2 regions of the Pseudomonas sp. HP_14 genome follow, and region 1 is predicted to be linked to the other one. Evidence: predicted binding sites of a transcription regulator. Region 1 holds the regulator's gene; the other holds the start of a gene.
What was found. Region 1 encodes sigma-54, which starts transcription at its own class of promoters, with help from an activator protein. Its sites were predicted from a motif close to ANTGGCATNNANNTTGCTNT; they were not measured.
Positions count from the first base shown of each region.

Region 2: ACYASS_RS19995 (CmpA/NrtA family ABC transporter substrate-binding protein) is a predicted target of sigma-54. The motif match lies at 1,358-1,377, and genes of this name have one in related genera.

Region 1 covers NZ_JBTOQI010000011.1:229,390-241,216, forward strand. The annotation lists gene ACYASS_RS10565 (helix-turn-helix domain-containing protein) at 1-198, opposite strand, end outside; gene ACYASS_RS10570 (HPr family phosphocarrier protein) at 291-563, opposite strand; gene rapZ (RNase adapter RapZ) at 580-1,437, opposite strand; gene ptsN (PTS IIA-like nitrogen regulatory protein PtsN) at 1,440-1,904, opposite strand; gene hpf (ribosome hibernation-promoting factor, HPF/YfiA family) at 1,917-2,225, opposite strand; gene ACYASS_RS10590 (RNA polymerase factor sigma-54) at 2,356-3,849, opposite strand; gene lptB (LPS export ABC transporter ATP-binding protein) at 4,036-4,761, opposite strand; gene lptA (lipopolysaccharide transport periplasmic protein LptA) at 4,762-5,307, opposite strand; gene lptC (LPS export ABC transporter periplasmic protein LptC) at 5,294-5,866, opposite strand; gene ACYASS_RS10610 (KdsC family phosphatase) at 5,876-6,400, opposite strand; gene ACYASS_RS10615 (KpsF/GutQ family sugar-phosphate isomerase) at 6,414-7,388, opposite strand; gene ACYASS_RS10620 (ATP-binding cassette domain-containing protein) at 7,677-8,486, shown strand; gene mlaE (lipid asymmetry maintenance ABC transporter permease subunit MlaE) at 8,486-9,283, shown strand; gene mlaD (outer membrane lipid asymmetry maintenance protein MlaD) at 9,283-9,750, shown strand; gene ACYASS_RS10635 (MlaC/ttg2D family ABC transporter substrate-binding protein) at 9,762-10,415, shown strand; gene ACYASS_RS10640 (STAS domain-containing protein) at 10,412-10,717, shown strand; gene ACYASS_RS10645 (BolA family protein) at 10,831-11,070, shown strand; gene murA (UDP-N-acetylglucosamine 1-carboxyvinyltransferase) at 11,093-11,827, shown strand, end outside.
Region 2 covers NZ_JBTOQI010000041.1:172,350-178,809, forward strand. The annotation lists gene ACYASS_RS19990 (quinone-dependent dihydroorotate dehydrogenase) at 1-762, opposite strand, end outside; gene ACYASS_RS19995 (CmpA/NrtA family ABC transporter substrate-binding protein) at 1,552-2,763, shown strand; gene ACYASS_RS20000 (ANTAR domain-containing response regulator) at 2,777-3,352, shown strand; gene ACYASS_RS20005 (nitrate/nitrite transporter) at 3,856-5,067, shown strand; gene ACYASS_RS20010 (protein kinase domain-containing protein) at 5,076-6,460, shown strand, end outside.

The DNA of each region.
Region 1 (11,827 bases):
CTCAATCTTGCCGTTCGCCAGTTCTGACACCCGTGACTGGGTCAGGTTAAGCAATTTGGCAGCTTCACTCTGCTTAAGATTCAACTGCTTCAGGCAGTTAGTGATGAATATGGATAAATCCATTTTGAGGGCCATCTTGCTGGCAGTTTCATCATCATGCGTGACATGAAAAGGGCTTTCATGAAATTGGAGAGCCATAATCGCCTCGGTTTATATCTAAAATTTAAGATAAAAATCTTGGCGGCAGACAGATGGGCTGGTCAAGAAAATCTTTTGACGCAGGCGCCGCTCTACTCCCCCTCATCAAACTTGTTATTGATCAACTCAACCAGACCATCCAGCGCGGCCTGTTCCTGATCGCCTTCGGTTGAAAGGTGGATGTCTGTTCCTTTGCCGGCAGCGAGCATCATCACCGCCATGATGCTTTTGCCGTCAACCATGCTTTCAGGTGAGCGCCCCACACGGATCTGGCAGGGGAATTTGCCAGCGACGCCTACAAACTTGGCGGCTGCGCGGGCGTGCAGGCCCAGCTTGTTGATAATGGTAATTTGACGAGCGGGCATCGCAGGGAAAGTCCTTTCAGCTTAAGTCGCGGTGGCGAACCTGAACGTTTTTGAGGGATTGTTGCAGGACCTGACCCAAACGCTCGGTCAGGTATACCGAGCGATGGTGCCCGCCGGTGCAGCCAATGGCAATGGTGACATACGAGCGGTTGCTGGCAGCGAAGCGCGGCAGCCACTTGTTGAGATAAGTGAAAATGTCCTGAAACATCTCTTCGACATCAGGCTGTGCGGCCAGATAGTCGATAACAGGTTGATCTTTTCCCGATTGCTCTCGCAGTTCCGGTTTCCAGTAAGGATTGGGCAGGCAACGTACGTCGAATACCAGATCGGCATCCACAGGCATACCGCGTTTGAAACCGAAAGACTCGATCAGGAACGCAGTACCTGGCTCAGGCTTGTTCAGCAGTCGCAGCTTGAGCGTATCGCGCAACTGGTAAAGATTCAGGTGGGTCGTGTTGATCTTCAGATCGGCAAGATCAATGATCGGCCCAAGCAGCGTCGTCTCGTCGCGGATGGCTTCTGCCAGCGAACGATTGGCGTTACTCAGCGGATGGCGGCGGCGGGTTTCCGAGAAGCGCTTGAAGAGGGTCGACTCATCTGCGTCCAGGTACAGAACATCGCATTGGATATTGCGTGAACGCACCTCTTCCAGCATCTGCGGGAAGCGGGTCAGGTGACTGGGCAGGTTACGGGCATCGATGGAGACGGCCAGTAACGGTTCAGCCAGCTCAGTATTGATCAGGGCACGTTCGGCCAGCTCCGGGAGCAGTCCCGCCGGAAGGTTGTCAACGCAATAAAAGCCGTTGTCTTCCAGTACGTCCAGCGCCGTGCTTTTGCCGGAGCCTGAGCGACCGCTTACGATGATCATACGCATGATTAATGCCCGTTCTGTACGTCCAGCACCACTTTATAAAGCTCATCGCCAGTCTGGGCCTTACGCAGCTTGTCGCGCACTTCAGTGCGGTCCAGCATGCTGGCGATCTGGCGAAGCAGCTCAAGGTGTTCATCGGTAGCGGCTTCAGGTACCAGCAGGACAAACAACAGATCCACTGGCGCACCATCGATGGCGTCGAAATCAATAGGGGCATCCAGCCGTATCAACGCGCTGACGGGGGCACTGCACCCCTTCAAGCGACAATGAGGAATGGCAATGCCATTACCAAAGCCGGTAGAACCAAGTTTTTCACGGGCAACAAGGCTCTCGAACACGACTTGCGAATCGAGATCAGCCACTTGCTCGCCGATCAGGTTGGCAATTTGTTCGAGTACACGTTTTTTACTGCCGCCCGACACGTTCGCACGCGAACGGCCGGGGGTCAGGATATTTTCTAGTCGGATCATGTTTTGGGGGTATCAGCGAGCCGTTGCGCCCTGAAGGAGGCTGAGCTGCTTTTCCTTATGCTTGAGCAGTTGTCTATCCAGCTTGTCGGTCAAAAGGTCGATTGCCGCGTACATATCATCATGTTCCGCATTGGCGACGACCTTTGAGCCGGGGATGTGCAGGGTGGCTTCGATTTTCTGTTTCAGCTTCTCGACCTCCATGATGACCTGCACATTAGTGATCTTGTCGAAGTGGCGCTCCAGTCGTCCGAGTTTTTCGGTGATGTAGTCGCGTAGGGCGTCGGTCACATCCAGTTGATGTCCACTGATGTTGACTTGCATACCGCTTTCTCCTTATTGCCAGTGCATAAAGAGGCAGGCTTTTGCCTGCCACTGGAACGCTGTGGCTAGCAACCGGGTTGCGTAAAAACCGTAACGTGGAGCGGTGGTACGGTTACTACTGTACCTCTCGTCACATCAGTCGCTTGCGTTCGCTTGAAGGCGCTATGCCAAGTGATTCGCGGTATTTGGCAACTGTGCGACGGGCTACTTGAATGCCTTGTGCCTCCAGTAAACCAGCGATCTTGCTGTCACTCAACGGCTTTTTCTGATTTTCCGCTGCAACCAGTTTTTTGATGATCGCGCGAATGGCTGTGGACGAACACTCACCGCCTTCCGAGGTGCTTACGTGGCTTGAGAAGAAATATTTCAACTCGTAAATGCCACGTGGGGTATGCATGAATTTCTGGGTGGTAACCCGGGAAATAGTCGATTCGTGCATGCCTACTGCTTCGGCGATGTCATGCAGGACAAGAGGCTTCATCGCCTCATCGCCATACTCAAGGAAACCGCGCTGGTGCTCGACGATTTGTGTCGCCACCTTCATCAGGGTTTCATTGCGACTTTGCAGGCTTTTGATGAACCAGCGGGCTTCCTGCAGTTGGTTGCGCATGAAGGTGTTGTCGGCGCTGGTGTCGGCGCGGCGAACAAACCCGGCGTACTGCGGGTTTACACGCAGCCGGGGAACCGACTCCTGATTCAGCTCGACCAGCCAGCGCTCGTTGTCCTTGCGCACGATGACGTCCGGGACCACGTACTCTGCTTCGGTTGATTCGATCTGCGAGCCTGGTCGCGGATTAAGGCTTTGTACCAGCTCGATGACCTGGCGCAGCTCATCTTCCTTGAGTTTCATGCGCCGCATCAGCTGTGAATAATCGCGGCTGCCCAGCAGATCAATGAAATCACTGACCAGGCGTTGGGCTTCGCTGAGCCAGCGGGTTTTCGCAGGCAACTGACGCAGTTGCAGCAAGAGGCACTCGCTGAGGTTGCGGGCGCCGATGCCTGCGGGTTCAAACTGTTGAATACGGTGTAGAACGGCTTCGATTTCGTCGAGTTCGATATCGAGCTCGGGGTCGAAGGCATCAAGAATTTCTTCGAGCGTTTCGTCCAGATAACCTTGATTGTTGATGCAGTCGATCAGGGTCACAGCGATCAGGCGATCGGTATCGGACATTGGCGCAAGGTTCAGTTGCCAGAGCAGATGGCTTTGCAGGCTTTCACCGGCCGATGTGCGGGTGGTGAAGTCCCACTCATCGTCGTCATTGCTGGGCAGGCTGCTGGCGCTGGTCTGATAGACATCTTCCCAGGCGGTGTCGACGGGCAGTTCGTTGGGAATGCGCTCGCTCCAGTCACCCTCTTCAAGATTGTCTACGGTTGGTGCGGACTCCTGATAGGTCGGCTCTTGAACGTCTGGGTTCGGCTTCTGTTCGATGTTGTCAGCCAACGGATCGGCGTTGTCGAAGTCGTCGCCTTCTTCCTGGCGTTCCAGCATGGGGTTTGACTCCAGTGCCTCCTGAATCTCCTGTTGGAGGTCCAGCGTAGACAGTTGGAGTAAGCGGATGGCCTGTTGCAGCTGCGGCGTCATCGTCAGCTGCTGGCCCATTCTCAAGACTAGCGATGGTTTCATGGCTGGGGCTTAACACCTTATTCGCCGGCGCACATGCGCCATCCACTACCGAGCGCCGAGGCGCCTACATAAGCAAATTATATGCCTGAAACCGAAGTGTTTGCCTAGGGGGAGTGCTGGCATTTTAAAAGTGTCAGAACTAACCCCCCAGGTTGCTGGCCTTCAGAGGCCAGACGCTGCGGTTATTTACAGGCGGAACTCGTGGCCGAGGTAAACCTCTTTCACCAGCTGATTTGCCAGAATGGTTTCCGAGTCGCCCTCGGCGATCAATTGCCCGTCATTGACGATGTAAGCGGTTTCGCAGATATCCAGGGTTTCACGAACGTTGTGATCGGTGATCAGAACGCCAATGCCCTTGGCTTTCAAGTGATGAATGATCTGCTTGATGTCGCCTACCGAAATCGGGTCTACGCCTGCGAAAGGTTCATCGAGCAGAATGAATTTCGGTGAGGTAGCGAGTGCGCGGGCGATCTCTACCCGACGGCGTTCACCACCGGACAGGCTCATGCCCAGGTTGTCGCGAATATGGGTGATGTGGAACTCCTGCAGCAGGCTTTCCAGCTCTTTGCGGCGTCCGTCGCGGTCCAGTTCCTGGCGGGTTTCGAGAATCGCCATGATGTTGTCTGCCACGGACAGCTTGCGGAAGATCGAGGCTTCCTGAGGCAGATAGCCGATACCCGCACGTGCACGGCCGTGCATTGGTTGATGGCTGACATCCAGGTCGTCAATGAGCACGCGGCCCTGATCCGCCTGAACCAGACCGACAATCATGTAGAAGCAGGTGGTCTTGCCGGCACCGTTAGGCCCCAGTAATCCTACGATCTGGCCGCTCTCAATGGATAGGCTCACATCACGAACGACCTGACGGCCCTTGTAGCTTTTAGCCAGATGCTGGGCTTTCAGCGTCGCCATTTACTGGGCCTTCTGCTGGTCGGGTTTCTTTTTCGGCTGGATAACCATATCGATACGCGGACGCGGCGTAGTCACTTTGCTGCCGCCATTGGCGCGACCTGCGCTGACGATCTGCTTCACGGTGTCGTAAACGATTTTTTCGCCTTCGGACGTGTTGCCATCGTTGATCACCTTGGCCTTGTCGATCAGCACGATACGATCCTGGGCAGCGTAGTACTGGATAGTGATCGCGTAGGCTTGAACGATAGGCTTGTCCACTGACGGCTTCTGCTCGTAGTAGGCAAGGTTGCCGACAGACGTGAATACGTCGACTTCACCTTGGGCATTACGTGTGATGGTCACGGTGTTGCCGGTGATCTTCATCGAGCCCTGGGTGATGATTACGTTGCCTTTGTAGGTGGCAACGCCTTTCTTGTCGTCGAGTTGTGCGTCATCGGACTGGATGTGGATCGGCTGATCGCGATCAGTCGGCAGGGACCAGGCGCTCGCGCTTCCCAGTGCTGCACCCAGGCCGAGCAAAAAAGGAAGGGTTTTAACGAGCCTCATACTGTCCTCTTACTTTAGATAGCAGGTCCATCCTGCCGTCGTTCAAATACGCTTTCATTCCCTTGGCCGTAGTCACACCGCCTGCGCCGTCGATTCTAACGGCTTGCTCGGTCTGCGCATATTGCTTCTGCGGGAATACGGTCATGCGACTACTAGTGATAATGGTCGTACGTTTTTTGTCGTCGGTTCGTGCTACGCGAACCGAATCGATCAATTCCACTTGCTCGCCACCTGGGGACACTTCACCTGTTTTGCTCTGTATATGCCAAGGGTAAAGGGTGCCACGGTACATTTGCAGGTCTGGCGTGGTCAGCATTGTTACATCGGTAGCCTTGATGTGCTCGACCTTGTCGGCGGTCATCTCGTACTGCAGTTTGCCGTCGGGCAGATACTGCACGCTGTGCGCATTGATCGCGTAAAAGTCGATGGCGCTTTCATCCACCGCTGCAGCCGGTTGCTCCATGAAGCTTTCCGGGCTGATGTTCCAGTAGCCTGCAGCCGCTAGCAGGAATGCCAACACACCGAGGATCAGAAACGTTCGAATTCTTTTGCTAAGCATAAATGGCTTCTATAAGTAGGCTGCGTGGGCTGCTTCAAGGCTGCCCTGAGCGCTCATGATCAATTCACAGAACTCGCGGGCTGCGCCTTCGCCGCCTCGCGCCTGGGTAATGCCATGGGCATGTTGCCGCACGAAAGTAGCTGCGTTGGCTACTGCCATGCCCAGGCCGACACGCCGGATGACTGGCAAGTCTGGCAGATCATCACCCAGATAAGCGACCTGTTCGTAATTCAAGCCAAGTTGCGCGAGCAGCTCGTCGAGTACCACGAGCTTGTCTTCACGGCCCTGATAAAGATGTTCAATGCCCAGATTTTTGGCCCTGCGTTCGACTACGGGGGTCTTGCGGCCACTGATTATGGCTGTTGTCACGCCCGAGGCGATCAGCATTTTAATGCCTTGGCCGTCCAGCGTGTTGAAAGTCTTGAATTCGCTGCCGTCTTCGAGGAAATAAAGGCGGCCGTCGGTCAGCACGCCATCGACGTCGAAAATCGCCAGTTTGATATTTTTGCCGCGTTGCAGCAGGTCGGTGGTCATTTGTACGTCTCCATTACATGACGCCTGCACGCAGCAGGTCCTGCAGATTGAAAGCGCCCACCGGATGATCTTTTTCGTCGACGACGATGAGTGAGCCGATTTTGTGGTCTTCCATGATTTTCAGCGCTTCAGCAGCGAGCATTTCAGGGCGGGCCGTTTTGCCGTGCACTGTCATTACGTCGTCTATGATCGCCTGGCGAATGTCGATAGGGCGATCCAGGGTGCGGCGCAAATCGCCGTCGGTGAAGATCCCGGCCAGTTGCCCGTCAGCTTCGAGAATGGCGGTCATACCCAAGCCTTTGCGGGTCATTTCCATCAGTGCGTCACGAAGCAGGGTACCGCGTTGCACTTTCGGCAGCTGTTCTCCACTGTGCATGACGTGCTCGACCTTGAGCAGCAGGCGTCTGCCCAGTGCGCCACCCGGGTGCGAGAACGCGAAGTCTTCGGCTGTGAAACCGCGGGCTTCCAGTAATGCGACCGCCAATGCGTCACCCATGACCAGCGCTGCGGTCGTGGACGAGGTCGGGGCCAGATTCAGCGGGCAGGCTTCATGTTCTACGTGGGCGTTGAGATTGACGTCTGCAGCTTCCGCCAGAGTCGACTCAGGGTTGCCGGTCAGGCTGATCATCTTGATGCCCAGGCGTTTGATCAGGGGCAGCAAGGTAACTATTTCGGCGGTAGTGCCCGAGTTCGACAAGGCCAGAATGATGTCGTCGGAGGTGATCATGCCCATATCGCCATGACTGGCTTCGGCAGGGTGCACAAAAAAAGACGTGGTGCCGGTGCTTGCCAGTGTGGCAGCGATTTTCTTGCCGATATGGCCGGACTTGCCCATGCCAACCACAACAACGCGCCCTTTACTCGCCAGAATCATCTCACAAGCCTGGACGAAATCCGCATCGATATGCGCTAACAAGCCTTCCACCGCTTCGATTTCGAGGCGAATGGTGCGTTGTGCTGATTGGATAAGGTCGCTGGTCTGGTTCATGTGGAAAATCGGTCAGCTCGTTAAAAGGCGGCGATTATAGCGGTAATGCGCGATTCCCTCACGTCTGATCGTCGAGGTTTGTTTTTAATCGTTGCGGATGACGAAAAGCGGGCTGCCTTTGCGTGAAGTGTCGCAAATTGTGTGCGGTGATATTGATTGATCGGCTTCTCTCTTGGGCGGCGCCTTATAGCGGTGGTATAGTTCGCGGCCTGTTCAGCCCACCGGGACAGCATGTCTCCCGCCAGGGACTCGGCAGCTGAACGTGAGGCTGCATCGCAAGGAGTTTAGATGAGCGCCGATAACGCCTACGCGATCGAGCTGAAGGGCGTTTCCTTCAAGCGCGGTACGCGCAGCATTTTCGAAAATGTCGATATTCGTATTCCCCGTGGCAAAGTCACCGGCATCATGGGACCTTCGGGCAGCGGCAAAACCACATTGCTGCGTCTGATGGGCGCCCAGTTACGGCCTTCTGCGGGCGAAGTATGGGTCAACGGTCAGAACCTGCCCGCCCTGTCGCGCAGCGATCTGTTCGATGCGCGCAAGCATATGGGTGTGCTTTTTCAGAGCGGTGCGCTGTTCACTGATCTGGATGTATTCGAGAACGTTGCCTTTCCATTGCGCGTTCACACCGAGCTGCCGGAAGAAATGATTCGCGACATTGTCTTGCTTAAATTGCAGGCGGTGGGGCTGCGCGGTGCTATCGAGTTGATGCCTGATGAACTGTCGGGCGGAATGAAACGTCGTGTGGCGCTTGCCCGCGCGATTGCTCTTGATCCGCAAATTCTCATGTACGACGAACCCTTCGTGGGGCAGGACCCGATTGCGATGGGGGTTCTGGTGCGTCTGATCAAGCTGCTTAATGACGCGCTCGGGATCACCAGTGTCGTGGTTTCTCATGATCTGGACGAAACGGCGAGTATCGCCGATTACCTTTATGTTGTGGGCGACGGTCAGGTGCTGGGGCAGGGTACGCCCGAGGAACTGATGGGCTCGGATAACCCACGCATTCGTCAATTCATGACCGGCGATCCGGACGGCCCGGTGCCGTTTCATTATCCTGCGCCGGATTATCGCGAAGATCTTTTGGGGAAGCGCTGATGCGCAAGAAGTCATTAATGGAGCGGATACGCCTGCTTGGGCGTTCCGCAATAGATATCCTGGCAGTTCTCGGACGTTCAGCGATTTTTCTGGTTCATGCCTTGCTGGGGCGCAGTTCGATTGGCGGCAGCTTTCAGTTGCTCGTCCGACAGCTCTATTCGGTGGGTGTCATGTCGCTGGCGATCATCGTCGTGTCGGGCATGTTTATCGGCATGGTGCTATCGCTGCAGGGTTTCAGCATCCTCACCAAATACGGTTCCGAGCAAGCGGTTGGGCAAATGGTTGCCCTGACATTGCTGAGAGAGCTGGGGCCAGTGGTTACTGCGTTGTTGTTCGCCGGTCGTGCAGGCTCTGCATTAACTGCTGAAATTGGCAACATGAAGTCCACCGAGCAGTTGTCCAGCCTGGAAATGATTGGCGTCGACCCGCTCAAGTACATTGCTGCGCCGAGGCTTTGGGCCGGATTCATCTCACTGCCTCTGTTGGCGATGATTTTTAGCGTAGTGGGTATCTGGGGAGGTTCCTGGGTAGCGATCGACTGGCTGGGAGTCTATGAAGGCTCGTTCTGGTCGAACATGCAAAACAGCGTTTCTTTTGTAGATGATGTGATTAACGGCGTTATCAAGAGCGTCGTATTTGCCTTCGTGGTGACCTGGATTGCCGTGTTTCAGGGTTATGACTGCGAGCCCACTTCCGAAGGGATCAGCCGTGCCACGACGAAGACCGTCGTGTATGCCTCCCTGGCCGTGTTGGGCCTGGACTTTATTCTGACCGCATTGATGTTTGGAGATTTCTGATGCAAAACCGCACCATCGAAACAGGTGTCGGCCTGTTCCTGCTGGCCGGGATACTGGCTTTGCTCCTGCTTGCCCTGCGCGTCAGCGGTCTGAGCTCCAGTGCCAGCACTGATACTTATAAACTTTATGCAAATTTCGACAATATTGCCGGTTTGACTGTCAGAGCCAAGGTGAGCATGGCAGGCGTGACGATCGGCAAGGTCACTGCGATCGATCTGGATCGCGATACCTTTACAGGTCGAGTGACGATGGAAGTGCAGAAAAAGGTTAACAACCTGCCTGTCGATTCCACTGCGTCGATTCTGACCGCAGGCTTGCTCGGTGAAAAATATGTGGGTATCAGCGTGGGTGGCGACGACGGGTTGCTGAAGGATGGCAGCACTATCCATGACACGCAGTCGTCGCTTGTGCTGGAAGACCTTATCGGAAAATTCCTGCTCAATACCGTGAGTAAAGACGCTAAATGAGGAGCTTTTAGATGATCTCAATCGTGCGCCGTGGTCTGTTGGTGTTGCTGGCACTGTTACCAATGCTGGGCAATGCTGCCGCCACACCGTCCGCTCATGATCTGGTGGATCGCACCACCAAGGAATTGTTGAGCGATCTGGCAGCCAACAAAGAACAGTACAAAAGTAATCCTGGCGCCTTTTATGATGCCTTGAACCGCATCGTTGGCCCGGTGGTAGATGCCGACGGCATTTCCAAAAGCATCATGACCGTGAAGTATTCACGCAATGCTTCTCCTGAGCAGATGCAGCGTTTTCAGGAAAACTTCAAGCGTAGCCTGATGCAGTTCTATGGCAACGCATTGCTGGAGTACAACAATCAGGGCATCACTGTTTCCCCGGAAAAGGCTGAAGGCGCGGACCGCACCAGCGTTGAAATGCAGGTGAAGGGTAACAATGGCGCGGTTTATCCGGTGTCCTACACGCTCGTCAAGATTGGCGGCGAGTGGAAAGTACGCAACGTGATCATTAACGGCATCAACATCGGCAAGCTGTTCCGTGATCAGTTCGCTGATGCGATGCAGCGTAACGGTAATAATCTGGACGAGACGATCAATAGCTGGGCAGGTGAAGTTGCCAAGGCTAAAGAGAAGGCGCCAGAAGCAGCGGGTCCGGGCGCGCAATGACAGAATCAGTCGTACGGCTCGTCGCGCCGGGTGAGTTGCAATTGATCGGCACGCTCGACTATTTGACCGGTCCGGCTTTGCGCAAGCAGGGCGCCGCGTTGATCAAGTCGAGTGAGTTGCCGACCGTTGTGCTGGACTGCGCAGGCGTTGAAAAATCCAGCAGTGTAGGCCTGGCCTTGTTGCTGGCTTTCATGCGCGATGCACGAGACGCTGGCAAGGATGTCAGCATCCGCTCGATGCCGGAAGACATGCGCAAGATTGCTCAGGTCTCAGAGCTGACTGAACTGCTCCACGATCATTGATCCCCCGTTTATGAAAGCCCCTCGTCCGGGTCCTGCGTTGCGGGGTTCGCATTGAGTGGGCTTTTTTGTATGATGGCCGACCCGCGCGCGTAGGTCGCCAATAGAGGTTTAGCATGCACGCCGTAGAAGTTAAGAGCTTCCTTGAAGGGAAGTTGCCCGAGATCCAGGTTGAAGTTGAAGGCGAAGGCTGCAGCTTCCAGCTGAACGTGATCAATGACGAGCTGGCCGCGCTGAGCCCGGTCAAGCGTCAGCAACAGATCTACACGCATTTGAACCCCTGGATTGCCGATGGCAGCATCCACGCGGTCACCATGAAATTTTTCAGCCGCGCTGCGTGGGCCGAGCGCACCTGAGCCACTTGGCGTCGAGACTCTAATGGATAAATTGATTATTACTGGCGGCGTTCGTCTTGATGGCGAAATCCGCATTTCCGGGGCGAAAAACTCTGCCCTGCCGATTCTTGCCGCTACGCTGCTGGCTGATGGCCCGGTAACCGTACAGAATCTGCCGCACCTGCACGACATCACCACCATGATCGAGCTGTTCGGTCGCATGGGCATCGAGCCTGTCATCGACGAAAAGCTCAGCGTTGAAATTGATCCGCGTACGATCAAGACGTTGATTGCTCCGTATGAGCTGGTGAAGACCATGCGCGCCTCGATCCTCGTGCTTGGTCCTATGGTTGCTCGTTTCGGCGAAGCTGAAGTTGCGTTGCCTGGCGGTTGTGCGATCGGTTCGCGTCCAGTGGACCTGCACATTCGTGGCCTGGAAGCCATGGGTGCAATCATTGATGTCGAAGGTGGTTACATCAAGGCCAAGGCCCCTGAAGGCGGCCTGCGCGGTGCAAATTTCTTCTTCGATACCGTCAGTGTGACCGGTACCGAAAACATCATGATGGCCGCGAGCCTGGCTAACGGCCGTAGCGTCCTGCAAAACGCCGCTCGTGAACCTGAAGTTGTCGACCTGGCTAACTTCCTGATTGCGATGGGTGCGAAGATTCACGGCGCCGGTACCGACACCATCACTATCGATGGCGTGAAGCGCCTGGACTCGGCGACCTACAAGGTCATGCCGGACCGTATCGAGACAGGCACCTATCTGGTGGCTGCT
Region 2 (6,460 bases), on a different contig from region 1:
TTCGACGCCTTCGCGGCTCAGGGTGGTGTTGGTGGCGATCACTGCATCCATGCCCGACTCGATCAGTGCCGCTGCTACCAGCACGGTTTCTTCATCGGTCATGTCCGGTGCAATCTTGATAGCCAGCGGCACTCGTTTGCCGTGCATCCGGGTCAGCGCTTCCTGACGAATGCGTAATGCTTCGAGCAGTTGCTTGAGCGAATCGCCGAACTGCAGGCTGCGCAGGCCGGGTGTGTTTGGCGAACTCACATTGACCGTTACATAGCTGGCGTGGGCGTAAACCTTATCCAGACAGATCAGGTAGTCGTCTACCGCGCGCTCGACCGGCGTATCGAAATTTTTACCGATATTGATACCCAGAATGCCTTTGTAGCTGGCGGCCTGAACCCGGGCGACAAGGTTGTCGACACCCAGGTTGTTGAAGCCCATGCGGTTGATGATCGCTTCAGCATGAGGCAAGCGGAAAATTCGCGGCTTCGGATTACCGGGCTGAGGACGGGGAGTGACCGTACCGATCTCAACAAAGCCGAAGCCCAGCTGGGCGAAGCCGTCAATGGCGGCGCCATTCTTGTCCAGACCAGCAGCCAGCCCGACTGGATTAGGAAAATCCAGCCCCATGACATTAACCGGCAGACGCGCCGGAGCCTTGCTCAACAGGCCATTGATACCCAACCGGCCACCAGCGCCAATCAGATCCAGCGACAGGTCGTGGGAAGTTTCCGGGGAAAGTTTGAACAGTAACTGGCGGGCCAGGTTATACATGGGCGGGCGCGGCTCGTAAGAAGCTGAATTCAGGGCGGCGATTATAGACGTCTGAGCGATTGCGTGCGAGGCATGCCTGCAGGCTTTTGCATGAACTGATCGATTGTGATGCTGTGATTAGCATAGGTATATGCACATCATTCATGCAGCGATTCTTTGTGTACATATCCATTACCGCGGTCAGGGCTGATATTGGTTGCGCCCTTACGGCGCCTCACTTTTGCGCCGGAAGCCGGCCCAGCCAAAAGTAAGCAAAAGTCTTTTACCCCACCACTCGGCACCTCGCTGGTGCCCGGTGTACCCGCCCGCAGATCAAAATCAAAAGCGCGGCGGCCTGACAGCCGACCTGATTCTTGGGTTTACTGCACAACTGTAGGAGCTGCCGAAGGCTGCGAAGCGGTGTGTCAGACGAGACCTTTGTTGGATTTGCGGACGTCTCGCGAACAAGTTCGCTCCTAGCGGTTCGGGGTGTAACCGCTGTATTCGCTTTGCTTTTGATCTGAGGCGCCCCGTCAAACCACGTCGGCCGAGCGACAGCGAGGTACACGACTTGAAAGCAGTCTAGATACCTATGCCACGATTAGGTGAGCATGACACTGGCATATCGCTTGCTTGGCTTAAGCTAATAGCAGCGCGCCAACGATGGCATCCTGCATCGACAACGGCGTCGTTCCGTCTTTGCTTTTGCGAAGGATTGAACGACGCTTTTTTTATGGAAAATTCCTGCCAGCCCGAACCGGAAATCACAGGTTCACCCGCAGTCGTCATGGCAGAGGACAGATGACCTTTATGAACGAGCCCACTCGAAACCCCTTGGCCTGGGTAGCTGGCAGCGATGCGCCAGAGATGAACAGTCTGGACATCGGCTTCATGCCTTTGTCCGATAGCGCCTCTATCGTGGTGGCCGCGACACAGGGCTTTGCCCAGCCTTATGGCCTGAGCCTGAACCTCAAACGTCAACCCTCCTGGGCCAGCCTGCGCGACAAACTGGTCAGCGGCGAATTGCACGCAGCCCACAGTCTCTACGGGTTGATTTACGCGGTTCAATTGGGGATTGGCGGCAGCGCAGCCACCGACATGGCCGTGCTGATGGGGCTGAATCAGAATGGCCAGAGCATCAATCTGTCGCGTGCGCTGCAAGACGCTGGCGTGGTCACTCCTGAGGCACTGGATCGCCAGGCGCACCAAAGCGGCACAAAGCTGACCTTCGCGCAGACCTTCCCTACCGGCAACCACGCCATGTGGCTTTACTACTGGCTGGCAAGTCAGGGTATTCACCCCTTGCAGGACGTTACCAGTGTGGTGGTCCCGCCGCCGCGTATGGTTGAGCACCTGGAAGCCGGTCGAATTGATGGTTTCTGTGTGGGCGAACCCTGGGGCGCCAGTGCGGTGGATCAGCAATTGGGCTTTACCTTTGCCACTACTCAGGCAATCTGGCCGAACCATCCGGAAAAAGTGCTGGGCTGCACCCGTGAATTCGTTGAACAGAATCCGAACGCGGCACGAGCCTTGGTCATGGCCGTACTGGAAGCCAGTCGCTTCATCGAATCCAGCGACGAAAACCGCCGCAGTACCGCGCAACTGCTCAGTGGCGCGGACTATCTCGATGCTCCCGCCAGCTACATCGAACCCCGCCTGATGGGCGATTATCGAGACGGACTGGGTAACCAGTGGCACGATCACCATGCATTGCGTTTCCACGGCAATGGCGAAGTCAATCTGCCGTATCTGTCCGACGGTATGTGGTTCATGACTCAGTTCCGGCGCTGGGGCTTGCTGCGTGAGGATCCTGACTACCTCAATGTCGCCAAGGGCGTGCATCAATTGGCGCTGTACCGACAGGCCGCCGAGGCGCTGGGCATCGAGGTTCCGGCAACAACGATGCGCAGCAGCCAGTTGATCGACGGCAAGGTCTGGGACGGCTCTGATCCGGCAGGCTATGCGCGCAGCTTCAAGCTTCATGCGCTGGCCAGTTCGGCAACTGCCGACCTGACTCAATGAGGAGCTGATGACTATGCTGCGTATCCTCTTGATCAATGACACGGCAAAAAAAGTCGGGCGTCTGAAGGCCGCGCTCAGTGAGGCGGGCTTTGAGGTGATCGACGAATCCGGGCTGATTATTGACCTGCCCGCCCGGGTTGAAGCACTCCGCCCGGATGTGATTCTGATCGACACCGAATCACCTGGCCGCGATGTGATGGAGCAGGTGGTGATGGTCAGTCGCGATCAGCCGCGCCCTATTGTGATGTTTACCGATGAGCATGATCCGGGCGTGATGCGCCAGGCCATCAAGTCGGGGGTAAGTGCTTATATCGTGGAGGGCATTCATGCCCAGCGTCTGCAACCGATTCTCGACGTGGCGATGGCCCGCTTTGAGAGCGATCAAGCCTTGCGTGCACAACTTCAGGCACGGGACCAGCAACTGGCCGAGCGCAAACGCATTGAATTGGCCAAGGGCCTGCTGATGAAGATGAAAGATTGTAAGGAGGAAGAGGCCTATACCCTGATGCGTCGCCAGGCCATGAGTAGACAGCAGAAGCTGATTCAGGTCGCGGAGCAGATTATTGCGATGAGTGAGTTGTTGGGGTGAGTCGTAGTTTTGTGGATTTGCGGGAGCAGAACAAGCTCTTCGCCTATCAAATTATATGTATGCCATTGAATTTAAAAGCTTTCTGTAGGAGCTCACGAGCACCGCGAGGCAGCGATGGCGTCCTGCCTGATATATCGCCATCGCGGCCTCGCGGTGCTCGTGCGCTCCTACAAATACACCGGTTGGCTCGAGGCAGCGCAGTTTGATGGACCGTAGAACAACTCCCATAAACCCTCTGTCTTTCTAGATGGCCCAGCTTTTGCTAGCTAATCACCACAGGTAACCAACGGCGGTTGCCCCACTCTACGACAAAGACGTCGCACACCTCTTTCGCCAACGCGAATCAGGTTGCGGCGTTTTTTGCGTTTTGGCTCCAGTGACTGGAGTTGGTGGAGCTGCCGAGGTTATGGACGCCCACCTGCAGGTTTCTAAAGATTCAAGCCCGTTACGGCTCAGGTCCGTGCCTGAACCGACAGATCTCCTTTTTGCAGATGAGGTGTTCAATGAATACAAGCTTCTGGAAGGCCGGTCACAAACCGACCCTGTTCGCCGCATTTCTGTATTTCGACCTGAGCTTCATGGTCTGGTACCTGCTCGGCCCAATGGCAGTGCAGATCGCAACCGACCTGCAACTCACCACCCAACAACGCGGCCTGATGGTAGCGACGCCGATCCTGGCGGGCGCCCTGCTGCGCTTTGTGATGGGGATCGTGGCAGACCAGCTGTCGCCGAAGACCGCCGGCATCATCGGCCAGGTCATTGTGATTCTGGCCCTGTTCACGGCCTGGAATCTGGGCATTCACACCTACGAGCAGGCGTTGCTGCTGGGCGTATTTCTCGGGGTGGCAGGTGCATCGTTCGCGGTCGCATTGCCGCTGGCCTCTCAGTGGTATCCAGCGGAGCATCAGGGCAAGGCGATGGGCATTGCCGGTGCAGGCAACTCGGGCACGGTGCTGGCAGCGCTGATTGCCCCGGTACTGGCGGCAGCCTTTGGCTGGAGCAATGTGTTCGGCTTTGCGGTCATTCCGCTGGTGCTGACGCTGATCGCGTTCTCGCTGATGGCACGTAACGCTCCAGAACGCGCCAAACCCAAGTCCATGAGCGACTACCTCAAAGCACTGGGCGATCGTGACAGTTGGTGGTTCATGTTTTTCTACAGCGTGACCTTTGGTGGTTTTATCGGCCTGGCCAGCGCCCTGCCCGGCTACTTCAATGACCAGTATGGCCTCAGCCCGGTTACGGCCGGTTACTACACCGCAGCCTGCGTGTTTGGCGGCAGTCTGATGCGTCCATTGGGCGGTGCGCTGGCTGACCGTTTCGGCGGGATTCGCACCCTGGCAGGCATGTACGCCGTCGCTGCAATCTGCATCGCAGCAGTGGGTTTCAATCTGCCCAGCTCTTGGGCCGCATTGGCGCTGTTTGTCGCCGCGATGCTCGGTCTCGGTGCAGGTAATGGCGCAGTGTTCCAGTTGGTGCCACAACGCTTTCGCAAGGAAATCGGCGTCATGACCGGCCTGATCGGCATGGCGGGCGGTATCGGCGGCTTCCTGCTCGCGGCCGGCCTGGGTTCGATCAAGCAACACACCGGCGACTATCAGATAGGCCTGTGGCTGTTTGCATTTCTTGGCGTACTGGCCTGGTTCGGCCTGCTTAACGTCAAGCGCCGCTGGAGAACCACCTGGGGCTCGGCAGCAGTAACCGCTGCACGCGTCTGAGGTCATTGATGAGCTTGCGACTGAGCGTTGCTCAATTCAGCGCCAGCGGGCCGCGGGCGGAAAATCAGGACGCTATGCGCCTGGTGACTCCGGCCCCGGCCCTTGCCGCCAGTAAGGGCTATCTGTTTGCCCTGGCCGATGGCGTCAGTCAATGCGTGGATGGCGCCCTCGCGGCGCAATCCACCTTGCAAGCGCTGGCGCTGGATTACTATTCGACGCCGGAAACCTGGGGCGTCGCTCAATCCCTTGACCGGTTGCTGCTGGCACAGAATCGCTGGTTGCAGGCCAATGGCTTGCTGACCACCCTTAGCGTGCTGGTGCTACGGGGCCGGCGCTTCACCCTCGCCCACGTAGGCGATTGTCGTGCCTATCGCTGGCATGCGGGAGAACTGCAACGCATCAGTGAAGATCACGTCTGGGAACAGCCAGACATGCAGCATGTGCTCAAACGTGCTCTGGGGCTGGACCAATACCTGGTCATGGATTATCTGGACGGCGAGTTGCGCGAGGGCGAACGCCTGCTACTGCTCAGCGATGGAGTCTGGGCAACATTGGGTGATGCGAGTATTCGTTCGATTCTCACTGAGCAAGAGGATCTGGATCGTGCCGTGCAGACGCTGGTCAGCGCCGCACATCTGGCCGGTAGTCAGGACAACGCCAGTGCCGTGCTGATTCGCGTCGACGCGCTGGGTCAGGATGACCTTGGCGACGCTCTCATCCAGCTTCAACAATGGCCATTGCCGCCTCCTTTAAAGACTGGCCAGGCTTTTGAAGGCTGGCAGATTAACGGGTTGCTGGCGGAGTCTCGGCAATCGCTGCTTTATCGGGTCACCGACCAGCACAATCAGCGCTGGTTACTGAAAACGCTCCCCGGCAATCGCCATGACGAACCCGGCGCTGGCCAGGGATTGCTGCTCGAAGAATGGTTTTTGAAGCGCGTGGCGGGCCGTTTTTTCCCTGAAACCCATCCCGTACCTGATCGCCAGCACCTGTATTACGTCATGCGTGAACATTCAGGCCGCAGCCTGATGCAACTTTTCAATGAGCACGGCCAACTGTCCGTGGCGCAATGGCTGGCGCATGCCACGCAGCTATTGAGAGCAGTCGGCTTGCTGCACCGGCGGAATATTATTCACAGGGATATCAAACCGGAAAACCTGTTGCTCGAAGATGACGGCGAATTACGTCTGCTGGATTTCGGCCTCGCCTACTGTCCCGGCCTTTCCACGCTGACACCGGGCGAGTTGCCGGGCACGCCAAGCTTCATAGCACCAGAAGCATTCAATGGCGACGAGCCCACTCCCCGCCAGGATCTTTATGCGGTGGGCGTGACCCTTTATTACCTGCTGACCGGACATTACCCGTACGGCGAGATCGAAGCGTTCCAGCATAG